Regions from separate parts of the Neomoorella thermoacetica genome, predicted to be linked through region 1. Evidence: riboswitches for the same ligand, from Rfam matches in the RefSeq annotation. Region 1 holds a riboswitch; each other region holds the start of a gene.
The links. Region 1 has a riboswitch for S-adenosylmethionine ahead of MOTHE_RS09810 (trans-sulfuration enzyme family protein). Riboswitches for the same ligand answer to the same signal wherever they lie in the genome.
Positions count from the first base shown of each region.

Region 2: linked by a shared signal. The riboswitch ahead of MOTHE_RS06260 (homocysteine synthase) and the one ahead of MOTHE_RS09810 (trans-sulfuration enzyme family protein) in region 1 are both predicted to bind S-adenosylmethionine.
Region 3: linked by a shared signal. The riboswitch ahead of MOTHE_RS05535 (ATP-binding cassette domain-containing protein) and the one ahead of MOTHE_RS09810 (trans-sulfuration enzyme family protein) in region 1 are both predicted to bind S-adenosylmethionine.

Region 1 covers NZ_CP012369.1:1,963,572-1,967,826, forward strand. The annotation lists gene MOTHE_RS09785 (2-oxoglutarate ferredoxin oxidoreductase subunit alpha) at 1-550, shown strand, start outside; gene MOTHE_RS09790 (thiamine pyrophosphate-dependent enzyme) at 552-1,397, shown strand; gene MOTHE_RS09795 (2-oxoacid:acceptor oxidoreductase family protein) at 1,397-1,924, shown strand; gene MOTHE_RS09800 (B3/B4 domain-containing protein) at 1,916-2,302, opposite strand; partial or broken gene MOTHE_RS12920 (methionine ABC transporter permease) at 2,331-2,741, shown strand; SAM riboswitch class I at 2,854-2,962, shown strand; gene MOTHE_RS09810 (trans-sulfuration enzyme family protein) at 3,023-4,159, shown strand; gene MOTHE_RS09815 (trans-sulfuration enzyme family protein) at 4,237-4,255, shown strand, end outside.
Region 2 covers NZ_CP012369.1:1,246,154-1,250,408, reverse strand. The annotation lists gene MOTHE_RS06270 (cobalamin B12-binding domain-containing protein) at 1-312, shown strand, start outside; gene MOTHE_RS06265 (FadR/GntR family transcriptional regulator) at 478-1,221, shown strand; SAM riboswitch class I at 1,298-1,415, shown strand; gene MOTHE_RS06260 (homocysteine synthase) at 1,502-2,788, shown strand; gene metX (homoserine O-acetyltransferase MetX) at 2,790-3,914, shown strand; gene MOTHE_RS06250 (homoserine dehydrogenase) at 4,088-4,255, shown strand, end outside.
Region 3 covers NZ_CP012369.1:1,097,982-1,102,236, reverse strand. The annotation lists gene MOTHE_RS05555 (class I SAM-dependent methyltransferase) at 1-268, shown strand, start outside; gene MOTHE_RS05550 (GntR family transcriptional regulator) at 448-822, shown strand; gene MOTHE_RS05545 (ABC transporter ATP-binding protein) at 819-1,520, shown strand; gene MOTHE_RS05540 (hypothetical protein) at 1,507-2,322, shown strand; SAM riboswitch class I at 2,575-2,678, shown strand; gene MOTHE_RS05535 (ATP-binding cassette domain-containing protein) at 2,987-3,616, shown strand; gene MOTHE_RS05530 (ABC transporter permease) at 3,745-4,255, shown strand, end outside.

The sequences.
Region 1 (4,255 bases):
CCCGGCCACAGATGCCATTGATGTTCCCCCGGTAGTCCTGGGTCATAATACCGGCGCTGCCTGTTCCGACTGGACGCCTACCGCCGAGGGTTACGATACAGAAGAGGTGGAGTGGCAGCACAAGCATGCCTATCGCCTGATTTATAAAGTTAGAAACCATAAAGATTTGCTTACCAGGTATGAGGCGTACTTTGTCGATGACGAACCGGAGGTCATCCTGGTGGCCTACGGCAGTCCTTCACGGGTGGTAAAAAGCGCCGTGAAAGTTGCCCGGGAGCAAGGTCTCAAAGTTGGCGGCCTTCGCCTCGTCACCCTGTGGCCTTTCCCTGAGGAGATCTTCAGCTGGCAAGCTAAATACCTGGTGGTGGAAATGAATTACGACGGGCAACTGGTGCGTGAGGTGCAGCGGGCGACACCAAAGGGGTCGGCAATTCACTTCCTGGGCAAGTGCGGTGAATTGCCGCGGGTCGCGGAACTGGTAGAACTGATCCGGGCCCTGGTCAACGACCGGCCCCTTCCCTGTAACCCCAGGGAAAGGGAGGTGTGGTAGGATGGATTATCTGGCCAGGAAATACCTGCGCCCCAGGAAAATTCCCAGCACGGCCTGCAGCGGTTGCGGTCTGGGCCAGGTGCACAAAAAGGTGCTGCTGGCCATTGACGAGCTGGGGTTGGGGACGGGAGACATTGTCTGGGGTACTGGGATAGGCTGTGCCGGACGCCAGACCTTTAACACCTGGAAGGGTGACAATTTTGCCGGGACCCATGGCCGGGTTTATGCCCTGGCTACCGGGTTGCGCCTCGCCCTGCCCCCGGAGAAAAAGATCATCCTCACCGTCGGCGACGGCGATGCCTTTGGCATCGGCCTGCTGCACCTTTTGAATTGTGCCCGGCGCAATGTAGGCCTGACTGTCATCGTCTGTGATAATCTGGGCTACCAGTCTACCGGCGGCCAGTACGGGTGGACCACGCCGGCTGGTTACTGTACCGATAGCAGCCCTTTAGGCATGTGGGAACCCAACTGGGTCCAGGGCGGCAGGGATATCCTGGCGGTACTAAAGGCGGCGGGGGCTACCTTTTTAGCCCGGCACACCAGCTTCGAGGGCCGGAACGCCGTCTTGAGTATCAAAAAGGCGCTTCTCAATAACGGCTTTTCCCTGGTCCATGTTTATTTCCCCTGTGTGACCAACTTTGGTGCCAGGGCCCTGGGGACGCGCCGGCCAGCAGCCATATACCAGTGGTTTAGGGAGCGTACCGCTGCCATGGATCAGGCAGGACCGGAGGTTGACTTTCCCCTGCGGACTGGTATTTACTATGACGCCAGCAACAGCCGTCCGGAATTCTGTGAGAACTTGCGGGCATGGGTGGCTGAAGTCCAGGAGCAGGGGGGGAACCGGTGATGGCCGGAAGAATAGAGGTTTTAATCAGCGGCTTCGGCGGTCAGGGAGTGGTAAGAATCGGCCAGACTTTGAGCCTGGCCGCCGTTTACCAGGGACTCCATACGACAATGCTAATCAGCCACGGGACGGAAACCCGGGGCGGTTACGTGCGCAGCCAGGTGGTTATTGCCGGCGAGCCGGTAGACAGCCCGGTGGTAGAGCGGCCCGATTATTTCTGTGCTTTATCCAGCGCCGCTTACAACAGGTTTAAGCACCTGGTCAGGGATGGGTTAATCCTTTATGATCCCGGTTACCTGGAGCCTGACTTAAGCCTACCGGTACGGCATATCGCCCTCCCGGCCAGGGACCTGGCCGTTAAAAACCTGGGCCGGGAGATCTTCGCCAACGCCATTTTCCTGGGCGCTTTGACCAGGTTGATGGCAGGCGTACTGGAACCGGAGGTCGTCAGGAAGGCCATGCTGGAACGCATCCGGGTTTTCGGCGAAGAAAATGTTAAAGCCCTGAATCTCGGTTACAGCTTACTCTGAGCCGGTATACTCGATGGTAGCCAGGCTAACCTGCCCCTGGCAGTAGGTGACGATAAGGCCCATCAACTCATCCGCCGCCCGGTATAAATAATCCATGGGGGTGGCGGCATTTCCCTGGATAATAAAGAAGGCGTTTGTCGTTTCCGGAGTGATTTTGGTTTTCTCGCACTGCTTGACCTCCAGCCGGCAAAGGATTTCCCTTGCGTCCATATAGGCATATTCCCCGGGCGATACGGGTACAGGTCCGGTGGCACCCAGGGGGTGAAATCTTTCCTTCCCGGTGGTAAGATTAAAAGCGATCTTACCCTCCACCTTGTCCAGATCATGGGCCCCCAGGGCCAGGGCATACTTCAGGGAGATATAATTGTATGAATCCACCAGGCTGTTTATTTGCATCAGCCTGGAGGTCGTTGGCACCTTTATCGGTACAACTGCATCTATCGTACCCCTGTCTGTCGGCGCTATACCATTTGTCGCCCGCCTGGTGGAAACCTCCCTGCGGGAAATACCTTGGGGGGTCATTGAGGCGGCTCAATCTATGGGGGCTTCTCCATGGCAAATTATCGTCCGGGTGATGCTTCCGGAAGCTACCCCCTCCTTGGTATCCGGTTTTGTTTTAACTACCATTACCTTGATTGGCTATTCCGCCATGGCCGGTGTAGTCGGCGGCGGTGGATTGGGCACCCTTGCTTATCAATACGGCTTTCAGCGCTACCAAAATGACGTTATGGTTATTACCGTCGTTTTATTAATCATTATGGTCCAGATCATTCAGGTAGTAGGTGACCGGATTGTCGCCCGTTTAAGCCGGCGTTAACCCGGAAATCGGGAAAAGTTTCTCTAAGCTTCTCCCCTTGACGCTTTAGATATAGAGGATATAATAAATATAACTAAGCTGATTAAAAAACTAAAAAATAAATACCCGGAAACTCTTATCGAGAGCTGGCGGAGGGACTGGCCCGATGAAGCCCGGCAACCGGCCTCTTAGAACCCAGGTACGGTGCCAATTCCTGCAGGATTTCTCCTGGCAGATGAGAGTTGAAAAAAGCTTTTCGTCTGCGAAGAGCTTTTATTTTGTCATAGGGGGAGTTGGATAAAATGCGTCTGGCTACAGAGCTGGTCCAGCTGGGAGTAGGGTATGATAGTAAAACGGGAGCTATCAGCACGCCTATCTACCAGTCAGCTACCTTCCGTCACCCGGCCCTGGGGCAGAGTACTGGTTTTGACTACAGCCGGACAGGCAACCCTACCCGCCAGGTCCTGGAAGAAGGCCTGGCCGGGCTGGAGGGAGGCTGTCGCGCCCTGGCCTTTGCCTCCGGCATGGCCGCCATTACCGCCGTTCTCTGCCTTTTCCGGCCCGGCGACCACCTGGTGGTTTCTGAGGATTTATACGGCGGTACTTACAGGCTGCTAAACCAAGTAGCGGTTCCCTTGGGGCTGGAGTTTTCCCTTGTAGATACTACTGACCTGGCTGCCCTGGCTGCATCTATAAGGAACAATACGAAAGGCATCTTCCTGGAGACACCTACCAACCCACTAATGAAAATCACCGATATTGCCGCCGTGGTTGCCCTGGCCCGCCAGAGGGGCCTGTTGACTATTGTAGATAATACTTTTATGACCCCTTACCTGCAGCGACCCCTGGAACTGGGAGCGGACCTGGTGGTCCACAGCGCCACCAAATATTTAGGCGGTCACAATGATGTAGTTATGGGGGCAGCGATAGCCGCCCGGGAGGATCTCAGCGAAAGGCTGGCCTTTATCCAAAATACCATCGGCGCGATTCCCGGTCCCCAGGACTGCTGGCTGGTAATCCGGGGCTTGAAAACCCTGGCCGTACGCCTGGAGCGAGCCCAGGCCAACGCTTTTGAGCTGGCCCGGTGGCTGGCCGAACACCCCCTGGTGACCAGGGTTTATTATCCGGGCCTCCCCCATCATCCCGGTCACGAAATATGTAAAAAACAGTCCAGCGGGTTCGGGGCCATGCTTTCCTTTGAAGTCAAGCACGCCGGACTGGTGGAGCAGATTTTACAGCGCTTAAAAATTATTTCCTTTGCGGAAAGCCTGGGTGGGGTAGAAAGCTTGATCACTTTTCCGGAACGCCAGACCCATGCCGAAATCCCTGCTGAGATGCGTCTTAAACTGGGCATCAATGATCGTTTGTTACGTTTGTCAGTCGGACTGGAAGACTTGAACGATCTCAAGGCCGACCTGGACCAGGCTCTGGCCTGTTAAACCCTTTTTACCCTGGGCGGCGGCTTAAAATTAACGCAAGGTAAACAGGGACTTTAAAGAAGAGGGGTAAACAGAGTATGCAGAGAGGAACGCGAC
Region 2 (4,255 bases), 720 kb from region 1:
GTCTATGACGCAGGGGTGGATATACCGCCTGACGTTTTTCTAACTCTAATCCAGAAGACCGGGGCCCGGGTCCTTGGTCTCTCGGCCCTGCTGACCTCTTCCTTTGAGGCTATGCGCCGTACCGTTCACCTGATGCACCTGGTGGAAAGCATGGCCCCGGTCAAGGTCCTCATCGGCGGCCTGGTCAATGAGCGCGTCTGCCAGTACGTCGGCGCCGACGCCTGGGTCCGGGAAGCCGGGGAAGGGGTGGCCATCTGTCGCCGCTGGCTACGGCATGAACGGGCTGCCAGAATAGCTACCGATGTAAACTAAACCCATAGCAGTTGAGGTCTGATATAAACTATAAGAAGGGCGGCATAAAATGAATAAAGGCCGTTTTGCAAGGCCGCGCCGGGGAGGCTATTTACCCCTTACCCGGGATATGCTACAATTTAGGCTTGAGGTATGACCACTTGTCCCCGGGTAGGAGCGATGACCGTGCGTGACCCATCGACAGAAAGACTTTTTCAACCTATCAACCGCAACCCGAAGAGCGTTTATAACCGGGTGGTAGATGAAATAAAGAAGAGCATCTTTGAAGGCAAGATGAGCCCCGGCGACCGCCTGCCGGCGGAGCGGGAACTGGCCGAGATGCTGGGGGTAAGCCGGACCTCCGTCCGAGAGGCTTTAAAAATGCTGGCCGCCGAAGGCCTGGTGAGCATCCGCCACGGCCAGGGTGCCTTTATCAGCGAGCAGGACCCGGATGAATACTTAAAGCGCTTTGCCAGTCACCTGCCGGTAAACCGGGAAACCGTCCTTGATCTCTTTGAGGTCCGCGAGGTCCTTGAGCCCCAGGCAGCTCGCTGGGTGGCTGAGAGGGGTACCCAGGGTGATATACAGGAATTGGCTTCTATGGTTATAACTACCAAAGAACAACTGGGGCGGCTGCGAAGCGGTCGCCTTTCCCTCCTGGCCGGGCACGACAGCAACTTCCATTACCGCCTGGCCCAGGCTGCCGGCAATATTGTTCTGGTAAGGTTGATGCATAGCCTTCTGGGTCTCCTGGCCGACAGTCGCTCCCGCAGCCTGGCCATACCCGGCCGCGGGGAGCGCTCGGTAGATGAGCACTATGAAATAGTCCAGGCCCTTCTCCACCGGGACGCCGAAGGGGCGGCTGCCGCCATGTTACGCCACCTGAAAGACGTCAGGGAACAGGTAGAGGCTGCCTGGCGGGAGGGTTAACGAAAAAAACTTGACATTGCCAGAACCAGGGTTTATATTTTATACAAGCTGGCTTGAACTTAATAAAGGAATGAAACTCTTATCGAGAGTGGTGGAGGGACTGGCCCGATGAAGCCCGGCAACCCGCTCTCCTGGTTTCTCCGGGGGCGACAGGTGCCAATTCCTGCAGGGCAGAAGGCCCTGAGAGATAAGGGGGGTAAGAATTGAGTGCCTCTTCTTATCGGAGAGGTTTTTTTATTCCCCTGCAGCCAGCAAGTTAATCATGGAGAGGGGAAGTAAAATGACTACCAATCACCAGTATCGTTTTGCCACCCTGGCCGTTCAAGCCGGCCAGGAGCCCGATCCGGCTACGGGAGCTCGCGCCGTGCCTATCTACCAGACTACTTCCTATGTCTTCCGGGATGCCGATCATGCCGCCGCCCTCTTCGGCCTGAGGGAAGAAGGTAATATATATACCCGGATTATGAATCCCACTACCGATGTCTTTGAAAAAAGGATGGCTGCCCTGGAGGGCGGTGTCGGCGCCCTGGCAACGGCTTCCGGCCAGGCGGCCATCACCCTGGCCATAGCTAATATCGCCACCGCCGGACAGGAGATTGTTGCTTCCACCAGCCTTTACGGCGGCACCTTCAGTCTTTTTAATTCAACCCTGCCCAAGTTTGGTATTAAAACCCGTTTTGTCGACAGCGCCGAACCGGAGGATTTCCGGGCTGCCATTACAGACCGGACCAGGGCCCTTTATGTGGAAATCCTGGGCAATCCCAAGCTGGACGTGCCGGACCTGGAGGCCCTGGCTGCCATCGCCCACGAGGCTGGTATTCCTTTAATCGTTGATAACACCTTCGCCACGCCTTACCTGTGCCGTCCGTTTGAATTCGGAGCCGATATCGTCGTGCACTCGGCGACCAAGTTTATCGGCGGCCATGGTACTTCCATTGGCGGCATAATTGTCGATTCCGGTAAATTCAATTGGGATAACGGTAAATTTCCCGGACTGGTAGAACCCGATCCCAGTTATCACGGCCTCAGTTACGTCCAGTCCTTTGGCCCGGCGGCCTACATCGTCAAGGCGCGGGTCCAGCTCTTGCGGGACCTGGGACCGGCCTTAAGTCCTTTCAATGCCTTCCTTTTCCTGCAGGGACTGGAAACTCTGCACCTGCGGATGGAGCGCCACGTCCAAAATGCTACCAGGATCGCCGGCTGGCTGGCAGAGCACCCGGCTGTCGCCTGGGTGAGCTATCCGGGCCTACCCGGCCATCCCTACTACGAACGGGCCCGAAAATACCTGCCTAAAGGAGCGGGGGCCATTTTGACCTTTGGTATTAAGGGCGGCAAGGAGGCCGGTAAGAAGTTTATCAACAGCGTGAAACTCTTCTCCCTCCTGGCCAACGTGGGTGATGCCCATTCCCTGGTCATTCACCCGGCCAGTACCACCCATCAGCAGCTGACACCGGAGGAACAGCTGGCCTCGGGTGTTACCGAAGATCTGGTCCGCATCTCCGTGGGCCTGGAGGACGTAGAAGACCTGATTGCCGACCTGGACCAGGCATTAAACAGGAGCCGGTAGCATGGATGGAGTCGGTATTGTAACAACCAGGTTTTATGAATGGTCGCAATGCCTCCACCTGGAAAGCGGGGCCCAGCTGGGCTCCCTTACCATAGCCTATGAGACCTATGGGGAACTGAACGCGGCCGGAAATAACGCCATCCTGGTCCTCCACGCCCTTACCGGTAATGCCCATATCGCCGGCCGAAATTTTCCGGACGAGAGGTATCCCGGCTGGTGGGACCCCCTGGTAGGGCCGGGCCGGGCCCTGGACACCAGGCGCTATTTCATTGTCTGTGCCAACGTCCTGGGAAGCTGCTATGGTACCACCGGGCCGGCCAGCATTAATCCAGCCACCGGCAAGCCCTACGGGATGGATTTTCCGGCCATCACTATCCGCGATATGGTACGGGCACAAAAAATCCTCCTTGACTATCTGGGGGTCAAGCGCCTGGTGGCGGCCATCGGTGGTTCCATGGGCGGGATGCAGGTCCTGGAGTGGGGTTTTCTTTATCCTCAGATGCTGGACGCCATTATTCCCATTGCCACCTGCGGCCGGACTACTCCCATGCAGATTGCCTTTCACCACGTGCAGCGGGAAGCCATTTACGCCGACCCCGACTGGCAGGGAGGCAATTATTACGGCACTGCCGGGCCCCGGCGGGGACTGGCCCTGGCCCGGCAGATCGGGATTATTACTTATAAAAGCGACCCCTCCTGGAACATGAAATTTGGCCGCAACCTGGTGGACCCCCGGAAATACTTCCAACTGGAAGGGCAGTTCGAAGTAGAGAGCTACCTGGCCTACCAGGGGAGGAAGCTGGTAGATCGTTTCGACGCCAACTCTTACCTGTACCTTACCAAAGCAGTAGACCTCCACGATGTGAGCCAGGGACGGGGAAGCTATAATGAAGTCTGGCGGGATTTCCCCTGCCCCTGCCTGGGTATAGGCATATCAAGCGATTTTCTTTTCCCTCCCTATCAGGTGCAGGAGATTGTCCGGATGATTAACGACGGCGGCGGCCATGCCCGTTACGCAGAGATTGATTCCCCCTATGGCCACGACGCCTTTTTAATCGAGTTTAACCAGCTGGCAGCCATTATCCAGCCGTTTCTGAAAGAGTTGCGCCCGGACCTGGCCGCTTGAAAGGTGAGTTCTTCCAATTATGGTTTGCCTGCCAAGAACCACCGGAGCCCGGAAGCCTTTAGCAAAAAGACAGAAGAAACAAGTCCATAGGACAGTGAATATGCCTGCTTAAAAAAGTATTGCCCATCTGACTGCTATACGGTAAAATTGAGGGGTATAAGGGGAGTGAAACAGTGTTGGGACCAATCAATCTTGGCCTTCTGGGCCTGGGTACTGTTGGCAGCGGTGTGGTCCGGTTGCTGGAGCAGAACAAAGCCATCATTACCCAGAAATTGGGCCAGCCTTTAAATATTAAACGCATCCTGGTCCGGGATTTAAACCGCCCTCGTCAGGTGGCAGTC
Region 3 (4,255 bases), 870 kb from region 1:
CATCGGCGGCAACAGCCTCTGGAGCCGCCATTATGAGGCCCGGGCAGCCCGGGAGCCGGATTGTCTCTTCCGGTACGCCAGATTCTACACCCTGGACGAACTTCTGGCCGCCATGCCCGGTAAAAACGTCCAGGGTAAAGCCGTCCTCTTCTTTGGCCCTGACTTCGACGGCACCAAAGTCGATGAAGCCCTGGCCATCGAGGCTGCCGCCGCCCGTGAGGGTCGTACCAATGGTGGCTTTATCACCGCTGTGAGTTATAAAGACTAAAGAGGCCAGCCAAAGATGATTATCAAAGTATTGCCCCTTCCGGAGTATTACCACGGGAGGGGTGTTTTTTGTCCCTTTAGGTTATTTAACCTTGACGCCTTTCCCGATCTGGGTTAGAATAATAGTGCACTATTGCAATAGTGCACTATTGCTATCTATATCGAAAGGTGAGGAGGCCGATGGAATTTGACAATTCCCGTCCCATTTACCTGCAGATTATTGCAGCCATTAAGAAACAGTTAGCCCGGGGCGAGCTCCAGCCCGGCCAAAAGCTCCCCTCCCAGCGGGAAATGGCCGAGGAACTGCAGGTCAATCCCAACACCGTCCAGCGGGCCTACCGGGAGATGGAGGCTATGGGCCTCCTGGAAACCCTCCGCGGCCAAGGAACATTTATATCCAACCGGCCCGGGCTGCTGCCGGAGATCAAGGCCGAACTGGCCGGTGGCATCCTTAACCACTTTATCGCCGAAATGCGCTCTCTGGGTTTAAATGCCGGGGAGATTCTCAGCCTGGTGCACCAGGCGTTGGACCAGGAAGAGGAGGGCAAAAGATGATTGCATTTGAAAGGGTAACTAAAACCTTCGGCTCCACCAGGGCCCTGGATGAATTCACCCTGGAGATTGCCGACGGCAAGATCACCGGTCTCTTCGGGCCCAACGGCGCCGGCAAATCGACCTGCCTGAAGATGATTGCCGGCCTCAACCGTCCGAACGCCGGCCGGGTCCTCATTGACGGACGGGCACCGGGTATGACAACTAAAAGCATGATAGCTTATCTGCCGGAAATTGATTACCTGTACCCCTGGATGACCATTAATGAAGCTGCCAGTTTCTTTGCCGGTTTCTATGAAGACTGGGACGAGGGCAAATACCGGGACCTGTTATCTTTCTTGCAACTGGAACCGTCGATGGTGATCAGCAAAATTTCCAAGGGAATGCGGGCCAAGGTGAAATTGCTCCTGACCTTTTCCCGGCGCGCCAGGTATGTTCTCCTGGATGAACCCCTCTCGGGCATCGATATTTTGACCCGTGATGCAATCATCCGCACCATCGTCAAGGACTACAGTGCCGGCGAGCAGACCATCATCCTTTCCACCCACGAGATCCCGGAGGTTGAAGGGCTGGTGGAGGATGTGGTTTTCATAGACCGGGGGCGAGTTAAGCTGGCCGGTACGGCCGAAAATTTGCGCCAGCGGGAAGGCCGGTCCCTGGTGGCCATTATGAAGGAGGTTTTCCGCCATGACAACGACTAAAATCAGCGGCTGGCAGAAGCTGGGCCGCCTTTACCGCAAGGAACTGCGGGATTTGCGCCTGGAGAGTATGGTGGTGCTGGGGCTTATCCTCCTCTGGAATCTTTTCCTGTATTACAAAGCCAGCACGGCGACCTGGCCTCCAGGCACCCATCTGGTTTTCAGTTTAATGATGCTTGTAATAACTGGATTTTTGCCCCTTATAGAGTCCTTCAAAATCTGGGGAGATGAGTGGAAGAACAATACCGTTTACCTGCTGTTCTCCCTGCCGGTGAACGGGCAACAGGTTGTCCTGGCCAAGCTCCTGGCGGTACTCACCCAGTTTATTCTCTTAAGCCTGGCAGCTCTCCTGGCCACAGGCGCTTTATTTAAGGCAACAGTTTTAAACGCTGATTTTGTTATGATAAATAATGAGATCTGGCGGCTTATCTGGCAATATCGCCTTATCCTGGCCATAATCGCCGTCAACGGAGTACTTGAACTGGTCAACTTTGTTCTCCTCGCCTTTCTGGGCACTCTACTGGGCCAGTCGGTGCGGAGATTCTCCGGATGGGTGACAGGAACCTTTTTCCTGGTTGGTATGTACGTGTCTGGCAAGCTGGCTACCTGGCTGGCAAAAGTTTTGAATTACCTGCCCTGGCCGGCTACCAATATCCGCCTGCCCCTTAACTTCCGCGACCTGAGTATATATTCTACCAGTTCCGGTGATATATCTATTTACGCTGGAACGGTGGCCCTGCTGCTGGTAACCGGCCTTCTTTTCATAGCCACGGTGCTTTTTTATAACCGCCGGGTGGAGCTGTAATAACGCCCCAGCATAAAGACACCCGGAGGCAGGAACTTGGCAATCGAATATGCCTTGGGAGCACTCTATACCGACGTCTTGGATAGTACCACATATATGAAGCTAACGTCTACCCTCCAGCTTATGGCAGGCAGGTGAAAGGCTCCCGGCCCCTTCAGCGTGAGATGGAGGGATAACTTACGCCGAAGGTATCTTGACACCATCACCCAGGTAGTGGTATTAATTTATTAACAAAACTGCAAAACATCCCACGGCTTATCGCGAGAGGTGGAGGGAGGGCCCCGATGAAACCCGGCAACCCCGCTATTTAGCCGGAAGGTGCCAAGTGCCGCAGGAAACCTCCTGGAAGATAAGTTGACTCTTGTCCAACCTCTTCTTAAAATCCGGGAAGGGGTTTTTATTTTACCCCGGGGCGAAAGACCTCCTGAACTGTAGTTATGATTGGTGGGGGAGCCCCTCATGGGGGCTGACGTCTCTGCCACGAACAGGCAAAGATAAAGCCAAGCCACCCCCGCCGCTAAAAGCAACTGAGTCTAAAGTTTGCTAGCTGAGAACCACCGAAGCCTGGAGCCATCCCAGTCCCCAGAAAGCCAACCAATAATCATATGATTTGGCATAAACTTTCTTTTAAAGGAGAACTTTGCCCCGTGGAGGGGAGTATATAATGGGTGAAGCAAAATTTGAGCTAGAGGATGTAACCCTGAAGCGTCCCGGCCATAATGCCGCCGGTGAGGTAACGACCACCATTATCCTGAACAAGATAACTACTTTCTTTCTTAAAGAGAAAATCACCGCCGTTCTCGGGCCCTCAGGTTCCGGTAAATCCAGCCTCCTCAGGCTTCTAAACCGTTTGGAGGACCCGGCTGCCGGCAGGATTACCCTTGACGGCCAGGACTTGCAGAGCCTCAATATATTTACCCTGCGCCGGAGGGTTGGGATGGTCCGGCAGCTACCAACCCTCTTTCCCGGCACGGTGCTGGAGAATATCAGCTATGGCCCTCGCCTGCGGGGCATACCGCTGTCCCGGGATAGGGCCGGGGAATTAATCCTGATGGTGGGCCTGGGTACCGAACTCCTGGACCGCCGGGCGGACAGCCTCTCCATCGGCCAGCAGCAGCGGGTCTCCCTGGCCCGTACCCTTGCCAACGAACCGGAGGTTCTGCTCCTCGATGAGCCGACGTCGGCCCTCGACCCTACGGCGGCGGCCAATATCCTGCACCTGATGGTCGACCTGAAATCCCGTTTAGGACTAACCATTATCTTGGTTACCCACATCTTGGACCAGGCCCGCTAAATTGCCGACGAAGTCCTTTTTATGCATCGCGGCGAAATAGTCGAAACAGCTCCGGCCCAACAGTTTTTTACTGCTCCGCGGGACCCCCGCAGCAGGCTCTTCCTGTCCGGGGAGTTGGAGGGATAAGGATGCAGTATATCAATATCGGCCTTGGTGATATAGGTCTGGCCCTGATGCTGGTAGGGATCACCCTGGCTGTTTCTTTGTGGCAGCGCCTGGACCTTCACAGAGATCTATTTATCGGCACCCTCAGAACATTTATCCAGCTAACGGCCGTCGGTTACCTGCTGCAGGTGATTTTTAACCTAGATCGCTGGTACCTGGTCGTCCTGGCTTTAGGTATCATGTTACTGGTGGCTGCCGCCAACGCCTTTCACCGGCAACAGGAGCGCTGGCCCGAGTTATTCGTCATTATGCTCTTGGCCATAGCACTGGGCGGGATTATAACCCTGGCCATTGTCATTGGCATTGTTTTAAAGGTAAAACCCTGGTATCAGCCCCAATATATTATTCCTATCGCCGGGATGATTGTTGGCAACGCCATGATCGGTGCCGCCCTGGCCATCAACCGTTTAACAGGGGAGATCAATGCCCACCGGGAGGAGATCGAGGCGGCCCTGTCCCTGGGGGCGACTGCCT